2 regions of the Streptomyces sp. NPDC111744 genome follow, and region 2 is predicted to be linked to the other one. Evidence: riboswitches for the same ligand, from Rfam matches in the RefSeq annotation. Region 2 holds a riboswitch; the other holds the start of a gene.
What was found. Region 2 has a riboswitch for glycine ahead of gcvT (glycine cleavage system aminomethyltransferase GcvT). Riboswitches for the same ligand answer to the same signal wherever they lie in the genome.

Region 1 (4,523 bases), on a different contig from region 2:
GCGGTGTCGGCGCGGCTGGTGGGGGAGAAGCTGCGCGCGGACATACGGGCGGCCACGGGGCTCTCCGGGTCGGTCGGGCTCGCCGCCTCCAAGATGCTCGCGAAGATCGCCTCCGAGCAGGCCAAGCCGGACGGGCTGGTGCTGATCGAGCCGGGCACGGAGCGGGCGATGCTCGGGCCGATGTCGGTGCGGACCCTGCCGGGCGTGGGGCCGGCGACGGGGGACCATCTGCGGCGGGCCGGGATCACCACGGTCGACGAGATCGCCGAGGCGGGGGAGGACGAGCTGGTACGGCTGCTGGGCAAGGCCCATGGGCATGCGCTGCACGCGATGGCACTGGCGCACGACGAACGGCCGGTGGTCGCCGAGCGGGAGGCCAAGTCGGTATCCGTCGAGGACACGTACGACGTGGACATCCATGACCGGCTGCGGGTGGGGATGGAGGTGCAGCGGCTGGCCGACCGGTGTGTGCGCAGGCTCCGGGGGGCCGGGCTGTCGGGGCGGACCATCGTGCTGAAGGTACGGCGGTACGACTTCTCGACGCTCACCCGGTCGGAGACGCTCAGGGGGCCGACCGACGATCCGGCGGTGGTGCGGGAGGCGGCCGCGCGGTTGCTGGACTCGGTGGACACGACGGGGGGTGTGCGGTTGCTGGGGGTGGGGGTGACGGGGCTGGCCGACTTCACACAGGAGGATCTGTTCGCGCAGGCGGCGGGGGAGGCGGCAGAGGTCCTGGCGGAGGAGGACGCGGCCGAGCCGGTCGCCGAGCAGGAGGTGGTCGTAGAGCGGAGATGGCCTTCGGGGCACGACGTCCGGCATGCCGAGTACGGACACGGGTGGGTGCAGGGGAGTGGGCTGGGGAGGGTGACGGTTCGGTTCGAGACGCCGGGGTCGGTGGAGCCGGGGCGGGTGCGGACGTTCCGGGTGGAGGATCCTGAGCTGGAGCCGGTGGATCCGTTGCCGTTGGTGCCGGAGATTCCAGTGGACGGGGTTGGTGCGTGACCCGGGGTGAGGGCTGGGCGGAGGTGGGGGTCGCTTACCGGCGCTCGCAGGACGCCTCCCCCAGAGGGGGCATCCCCAGCGTCCACCCGTGCCGCCCCAGCGGCACGACTGCCCGCGGCTGGAGAGGCGCGCGCGCCGTCTACGCGCCCGCGTCCTCGGTTCCCGCCAGTTTGCCGAAGTCGTGGTCCGGGTGGTCGGCGGGTGGGGCGGTCATGTCCAGGCCGTAGTGGTGATAGAGCTGAAGTTCCTGCTCCGGGGAGAGGTGGCGGCCCACGCCGAAGTCGGGGGCATCTTTGATCAGGGCGCGGTCGAAGGGGACCTGGAGGGTGCCCTCGACCAGCTCGCTGGGCTCCAGGGGCACGAAGGCGTCCCGGGAGAACAGGCCGGTGCGTATGGCCGCCCACTCCGGCACACCGGTCGCGTCGTCGAGGTAGACCTCGTCGATCGTGCCGATCTTCGTGCCGTGGCAGTCGAACGCCTTGCGGCCGATCAGGTTGCGCGGATCAATGTCGGTCTGCACGGGCCCTCCACTTGGTCGCAACTCATCCGTAAGCACTACAAAAGAGCACATTGAAGGAGGCGGCCACTCGAAGGTCCGTGCGTTGCCCTCGCTGGTAGGCTGGCAAGCGGCTGCTGACCCCGTGCGGGAGAGTCCTCCGGGCAGACCGGAGGCGCCGAAGGAGCAAATCCTCCCCGGAATCTCTCAGGCTCACGTACCGCACGGACGAGGTCACTCTGGAAAGCAGGGCGGGCGTCGACGGCGTCCGCTCTCACCGACGGTGAAAGCCGGATCCCCTGGGCGTCCGGCGAAGCTCTCAGGTTGAGATGACAGAGGGGGAGGCCGTCGGGGTGCCCGCCTGGGTACCCCTCGAAGGTCGCGTCAGACCAGGAGGCCTCCGCAATGACCGCCCAGCGTGTTCCGCTCTCCGAGCTTGAACAGGGAATCCCGTTCGAGCAGCGCCATATCGGGCCCGATCACGGGGCCCGGGCCAAGATGCTCGCCCAGGTCGGGTACGGCTCGCTCGACGAGCTGACCGCTGCCGCCGTGCCGGACGTGATCAAGAACGCCGACACCCTGGAACTGCCGGGTGCGCGCACCGAGGCCGAGGTGCTGGCCGAACTGCGGTCGCTGGCGGACCGGAACCAGGTGCTCGACTCGATGATCGGGCTCGGCTACTACGGCACCTTCACGCCGCCCGTCATCCTGCGCAACGTGATGGAGAACCCTGCCTGGTACACGGCTTACACCCCGTATCAGCCGGAGATCTCCCAGGGCCGGCTGGAAGCGCTGCTGAACTTCCAGACCATGGTCGCCGACCTCACCGGGCTGCCCACCTCCGGTGCCTCGCTGCTCGACGAGGGCACGGCCGCCGCCGAGGCCATGGCTCTGTCGCTGCGCATGGGCAAGAACAAGAAGGGCGTCTTCGTCATCGACGCGGACGCGCTGCCGCAGACCGTCGCCGTGATCCGGACGCGGGCCGAACCGACGGGGGTCGAGGTCGTCGTCGCGGACCTCAGCGACGGGATTCCGGCGGACCTCGCCTCGCGTGAGATCAACGGGGTGCTCGTCCAGTACCCCGGTGCTTCCGGTGCCGTACGCGACATCAAGCCGCTCGTCGAGCAGGCGCACGGGCTGGGCGCGCTCGTCACCGTCGCCGCCGACCTGCTCGCGCTGACGCTGCTGACCTCGCCGGGTGAGCTGGGCGCCGACATCGCCGTCGGTACGACCCAGCGGTTCGGTGTGCCGATGGGCTTCGGCGGGCCGCACGCGGGCTACATGGCGGTGCGGGAGAAGTTCGCGCGCAGCCTGCCCGGGCGGCTCGTGGGCGTGTCCGTGGACGCCGACGGGCACAAGGCCTACCGGCTCGCGCTGCAGACGCGCGAACAGCACATCCGCCGTGAGAAGGCCACCAGCAACATCTGCACCGCGCAGGTGCTGCTCGCCGTGATGGCCGGCATGTACGCCGTCTACCACGGGCCCGAGGGGCTGCGGGCCATCGCCCGGCGAACCCACCGCTACGCCACGATCCTGGCCGCGGGGCTCAGGGCCGGCGGGGTCGAGATCGTGCACGGCGCCTACTTCGACACTCTCACCGCGCGCGTGCCCGGCAAGGCCGCCGAGGTCGTCGCCGCCGCCCGGCAGAGCGGTGTCAACCTGCGGCTCGTGGACGCGGACCACGTCTCCATGGCCTGCGACGAGACCACCACGCGGGCCCAGCTGGGCGCCGTATGGACGGCGTTCGGCGTCGAGGGCGACGTCGAGACGCTGGACGCGGTCGCCGAGGACACGCTGCCCGAGGCGCTGCTGCGCGGCGACGGCTACCTGGCCCACCCCGTCTTCCACGAGCACCGTTCCGAGACCGCGATGCTGCGCTACCTGCGCCGGCTCGCCGACCGGGACTACGCGCTGGACCGGGGCATGATCCCGCTGGGCTCCTGCACCATGAAGCTCAACGCGACGACCGAGATGGAGCCGGTCACCTGGCCCGAGTTCGGCCAGCTGCACCCCTTCGCGCCCGCCGAGCAGGCGCAGGGCTATCTGACGCTCATCCGTGAGCTGGAGGAGCGGCTCGCCGAGGTCACCGGCTACGACAAGGTGTCGCTCCAGCCCAATGCCGGGTCACAGGGTGAGCTGGCCGGGCTGCTCGCCGTACGCGCCTACCACCGTGCCAACGGCGATGCGCAGCGGACCGTCTGCCTGATCCCTTCCTCCGCGCACGGCACCAACGCCGCCAGCGCCGTCATGGCCGGGATGAAGGTCGTCGTCGTGAAGACCGCCGAGGACGGCGAGATCGATGTCGAGGACCTGCGGGCGAAGATCGAGCAGCACCGCGACCAGCTCGCCGTGCTGATGATCACATACCCGTCCACGCACGGCGTGTTCGAGGAGCATGTCGCGGACATCTGCGGGCAGGTGCACGAGGCCGGCGGCCAGGTGTACGTCGACGGGGCCAACCTCAACGCCCTGGTCGGGGTCGCCAAGCCGGGGCACTTCGGCGGCGACGTCTCCCACCTCAACCTGCACAAGACCTTCTGCATCCCGCACGGCGGCGGTGGGCCGGGCGTCGGTCCGGTGGCCGTACGGGCCCACCTGGCGCCGTACCTGCCGAACCACCCGCTCCAGCCGGCCGCCGGGCCGCAGACCGGTGTCGGACCGATCTCGGCCGCGCCGTGGGGCTCCGCGGGGATCCTGCCGATCTCGTGGGCGTACGTCCGGCTCATGGGCGGCGAGGGGCTGAAGCGCGCCACGCAGGTTGCCGTGCTCAGCGCCAACTACATCGCCAAGCGGCTGGAGCCGCACTATCCCGTGCTCTACACCGGGCCCGGCGGGCTGGTCGCGCACGAGTGCATCATCGATCTGCGGCCGCTGACCAAGGCGACCGGGGTGAGCGTCGACGATGTCGCCAAGCGGCTCATCGACTACGGGTTCCACGCGCCGACGATGTCCTTCCCGGTGGCCGGGACGCTGATGATCGAGCCGACCGAGTCCGAGGACCTCGGTGAGCTGGACCGTTTCTGCG
Region 2 (4,523 bases):
AGGAAGCTCCGGCCCAGTACCTCGATGAGCCGGCCCGCCGCCGCGGGGACGCCGAGGGAGGCCGACAGGACCTCCTCCAGCTCGTTGCCGGGCCAACCGCCGTGCGGGTGGGGCTGTGCCTGTGCCGGGAAGTCCGCGGGAATGTCCGCCGGGAAGTCCATCTGCCTACCGCCTGCTGGAAACCACTGCTGCTGAGGCTGAAAAGGCTAGCGGGTGGCTGTGACAATGCCTCACCCTGCGGGGACAAAGCCTCACCCCGCGAGCTTCTCCGCTTGCGGAAAGCCTCACCCCGCGAGCGCTCCGCTGGCGGCAAACCTCACCCCGCGAGCGCCCCGCTGGCGGCAAACCTCACCGCGAGCGCTTCGCTTGCCGGAAAGCCTCACCCCGCGAGCTTCTCCGCCTTCTCGAAGGCGATCCGGCACAGCACGTCAGCCGCGTCCCGGTCCAGGAGCACCGCCGAGCCGACGCCCTGGGGCGGGCCGCCCTTCTCCACCGCACGCACCAGGCGGGCGGCGGCGTGGCGGTGGCGCAGGAAGGCGTACCGGGAGACGCCCCGGCCACGCTCGCGCTGACCGTCCAGTGCCGTGCCCGGCGTCACGTCCAGGAGCAGCAGGTGCAGGGTGCCGTCGCGGCGGCGGGCCTCGCGGGCCAGCCAGTCACGCACCCAGGCCTGGGTACCGCAGTCGTGCACGACCATGCCCTCGCCGGTGCGCAGCGCGCGGCGCAGTCCGGCGTAGTGGGCGAGGCGGACCAGCGGGCGGTAGAGGGTGTACGGCAGGAAGCGGGCCAGGCGGGCGTCCCAGCGGTCGCGGGTGTCCTGGGAGTCGATCCGGATGCCCTGGACGGTGCGGTGCATCAGGGTGGACTTGCCGCTGCCGGGCAGCCCGGTGACCACGACCAGGTCACGCGGGCCGAAGAGCAGGCCGTGCGGGCTGTGTCCGGCCCGGTCGCGCAGATCGCGGACGACCGGTGCGGGGCGCTTGTCACACCGCTCGCGGGCCGGGGCCGTCGGCTGTCCCGGCAGGGTGATGCCCGTCGTCCCGTATGCCGTGGTCCTTGTCACCGTGATCGTCCTCCCCGGGGGTTCAGGAAAGGTTCTCCCCACTTAACGTAAAGAGAAGGTAATGCACGGTGTCTCGCGGTTCCGTCCGCTCCGCGCCACAGCCCTGTTACAAAGCTCCGCCCGGCATGCAATGATGTGCCCGCCAACTGCATACCGGCCGCTTGAATCCGCGCGGGAGAGTCCCCAGCAGTCTTCGCTGGGGCGCCGAAGGAGCAAGTCCCTCCCTTGAATCTCTCAGGCCCCGTTACCGCGCGGGCGAGGCACATCTGAAAAGCGGGCCGCTGTGTCAGTGGCCCCACCCAAGGTGCAAGCCGTGACCACTCGTGTGGTCAGGGCGAACCTCTCAGGTTCCGATGACAGATGGGGAGGACAGACCTCGCCTGTCATGCCCTGGGACCCTTGGGAGACGACCGACCGATGAGCAGTTCCGATTCCGCTGGACTCCGCCGTACCGCGCTCGATGCCGTGCATCGCGCGCTCGGCGCGACCATGACCGACTTCGCCGGCTGGGACATGCCCCTGCGCTACGGCTCCGAGCGCGACGAGCATGTCGCCGTGCGGACCAGGGCCGGGCTCTTCGATCTCTCCCACATGGGCGAGATCACCGTGACCGGCCCCCAGGCCGCCGCCCTGCTGAACCACGCGCTGGTCGGCAACATCGCCTCCGTCGGTGTCGGGCGCGCCCGCTACACCATGATCTGCCGGGCCGACGGCGGCATCCTCGACGACCTGATCGTCTACCGGCTGGCCGACACCGAGTACATGGTCGTGGCCAACGCCTCCAACGCCCAGGTGGTCCTCGACGCGCTGGCGGAGCGTGCCGCCGGGTTCGACGCCGAGGTGCGGGACGACCGGGACGCGTACGCGCTGATCGCCGTCCAGGGGCCCGAGTCGCCGGGCATCCTGAAGTCGCTGACCGACGCCGACCTGGACGGCCTGAAGTACTACGCGGGGCTGCCCGGCACCGTCGCCGGGGTCCCGGCGCTGATCGCGCGCACCGGCTACACCGGCGAGGACGGCTTCGAGCTGTTCGTGAAGCCGGAACACGCGGTGCGGCTGTGGCAGGCACTCACCGAGGCGGGTGAGGGTGTCGGCCTGGTGCCCTGCGGGCTGTCCTGCCGGGACACCCTGCGCCTGGAGGCCGGCATGCCGCTCTACGGGCACGAGCTGACCACCTCGCTGACCCCCTTCGACGCCGGGCTCGGCCGGGTGGTGAAGTTCGAGAAGGAGGGCGACTTCGTGGGGCGCGAGGCGCTCCGGGAGGCCGCCGACCGCGCCGCCGCCCGGCCGCCGCGGGTGCTGGTCGGCCTGATCGCCGAGGGCCGCCGGGTGCCGCGCGCCGGGTACCCGGTGGTCGCCGGCGGCGAGGTGATCGGCGAGGTCACCTCCGGTGCCCCCTCCCCCACCCTGGGCAGGCCCATCGCCATGGCGTACGTCGACGCGGCGCACTCGGCGCCGGGCACGGCGGGCGTGGCCGTGGACATCCGGGGCAGCCACGAACCGTACGAGGTCGTGGCGCTGCCGTTCTACAAGCGCCAGAAGTAGACCCCAGAGGTAGACCCAGAGGAGACACTGAACGCGGCGGCGCGTGACCCTGCGCACATTTCCGCTGCTCACATCTCTTTCCAGCAGTCCTCTTTCACCAGCACTCCCCCGCGTACAGGAGAATTCAGGCCATGAGCAACCCCCAGCAGCTGCGTTACAGCAAGGAGCACGAGTGGCTGTCGGCCGCCGCGGACGGCGTGGCGACGGTCGGCATCACGGAGCACGCGGCCAACGCGCTCGGTGACGTCGTCTTCGTCCAGCTCCCGGCCGTCGGCGACACCGTGACCGCGGGCGAGTCCTGCGGCGAGCTGGAGTCGACCAAGTCGGTCTCCGACCTGTACTCGCCGGTCACCGGTGAGATCACCGAGGTCAACGAGGACGTCGTGGACGACCCGTCCCTGGTGAACTCGGCCCCCTTCGAGGGCGGCTGGCTGTTCAAGGTGCGCGTCGCGGACGAGCCGGCCGACCTGCTCTCCGCCGACGAGTACACCGCCTTCACCGCCGGCTGAGGACCGTAGAGACACCGGCTGAGGAGTCGTAGAAAAAGATGTCCGTTCTGAACACGCCCCTGCACGAGCTCGACCCGGAGGTCGCGGCCGCGGTCGACGCCGAGCTGGAGCGCCAGCAGTCCACCCTGGAGATGATCGCCTCGGAGAACTTCGCTCCGGTCGCGGTCATGGAGGCGCAGGGCTCGGTACTCACCAACAAGTACGCCGAGGGCTACCCGGGCCGCCGCTACTACGGCGGCTGCGAGCACGTCGACGTCACCGAGCAGATCGCCATCGACCGGGTGAAAGAGCTGTTCGGCGCCGAGTACGCCAACGTGCAGCCGCACTCCGGTGCCTCCGCCAACCAGGCGGCCCTGTTCGCGCTGGCCCAGCCCGGGGACACCATCCTGGGTCTGGACCTCGCCCACGGTGGCCACCTCACCCACGGCATGCGCCTGAACTTCTCCGGCAAGCAGTTCGACGTCGTGGCCTACCACGTCGACAACGCCGGTCTCGTCGACATGGCCGAGGTGGAGCGGCTCGCCAAGGAGCACCGGCCGAAGGTGATCATCGCGGGCTGGTCGGCGTACCCGCGCGAACTGGACTTCGCCGAGTTCCGGCGGATCGCCGACGAGGTCGAGGCCTACCTGTGGGTCGACATGGCCCACTTCGCCGGCCTGGTGGCCGCCGGTCTGCACGCGAACCCGGTGCCGTACGCCGACGTGGTCACCTCCACCACCCACAAGACGCTCGGCGGTCCCCGCGGCGGCATCATCCTGGCCCGCCAGGCCTTCGCGAAGAAGCTGAACTCGTCCGTCTTCCCGGGCTTCCAGGGCGGTCCCCTGGAGCATGTGATCGCGGCGAAGGCGGTCTCCTTCAAGGTCGCCGCCTCGGAGGACTTCAAGGAGCGCCAGCGCCGTACGGTGGAGGGTGCGCGCATCCTCGCCGAGCGGCTCACCGCGCCCGACGCCCGCGAGGCCGGTGTGAACGTCCTGTCCGGAGGCACGGACGTCCACCTGATCCTCGTCGACCTGCGCGCGTCCGAACTGGACGGGCAGCAGGCCGAGGACCGTCTCCACGAGGTCGGCATCACGGTCAACCGCAACGCCGTCCCGAACGACCCGCGGCCACCGATGGTGACTTCGGGTCTGCGGATCGGCACCCCGGCGCTGGCCACCCGCGGCTTCACGGCCGAGGACTTCGCCGAGGTCGCGGACGTGATCGCCGAGACGCTGAAGCCGTCCTACGACGCGGCGGCCCTCAAGGCCCGGGTCGAGGCCCTGACGGCGAAGCACCCGCTTTACCCCGGTCTGAACAAGTAGTTCCCTGGTGGGGGCACCCGACGACGTGTGCCCCCACCCCCTTTGGAGGAGTTCCCGTGGCCATCTCGGTCTTCGACCTGTTCTCGATCGGCATCGGCCCGTCGA

Region 1: linked by a shared signal. The riboswitch ahead of gcvP (aminomethyl-transferring glycine dehydrogenase) and the one ahead of gcvT (glycine cleavage system aminomethyltransferase GcvT) in region 2 are both predicted to bind glycine.

The regions. Positions count from the first base shown of each region.
Region 1 is NZ_JBVKCG010000015.1:9,349-13,871, forward strand. It holds partial or broken gene ACZ7OO_RS28735 (DNA polymerase IV) at 1-1,229, shown strand, start outside; gene ACZ7OO_RS28740 (PRC-barrel domain-containing protein) at 1,142-1,522, opposite strand; glycine riboswitch at 1,637-1,731, shown strand; gene gcvP (aminomethyl-transferring glycine dehydrogenase) at 1,904-4,523, shown strand, end outside.
Region 2 is NZ_JBVKCG010000009.1:31,938-36,460, reverse strand. It holds gene ACZ7OO_RS21300 (enhanced serine sensitivity protein SseB) at 1-161, opposite strand, end outside; gene ACZ7OO_RS21295 (AAA family ATPase) at 380-1,069, opposite strand; glycine riboswitch at 1,226-1,323, shown strand; glycine riboswitch at 1,324-1,433, shown strand; gene gcvT (glycine cleavage system aminomethyltransferase GcvT) at 1,481-2,608, shown strand; gene gcvH (glycine cleavage system protein GcvH) at 2,740-3,117, shown strand; gene glyA (serine hydroxymethyltransferase) at 3,156-4,418, shown strand; gene ACZ7OO_RS21275 (L-serine ammonia-lyase) at 4,475-4,523, shown strand, end outside.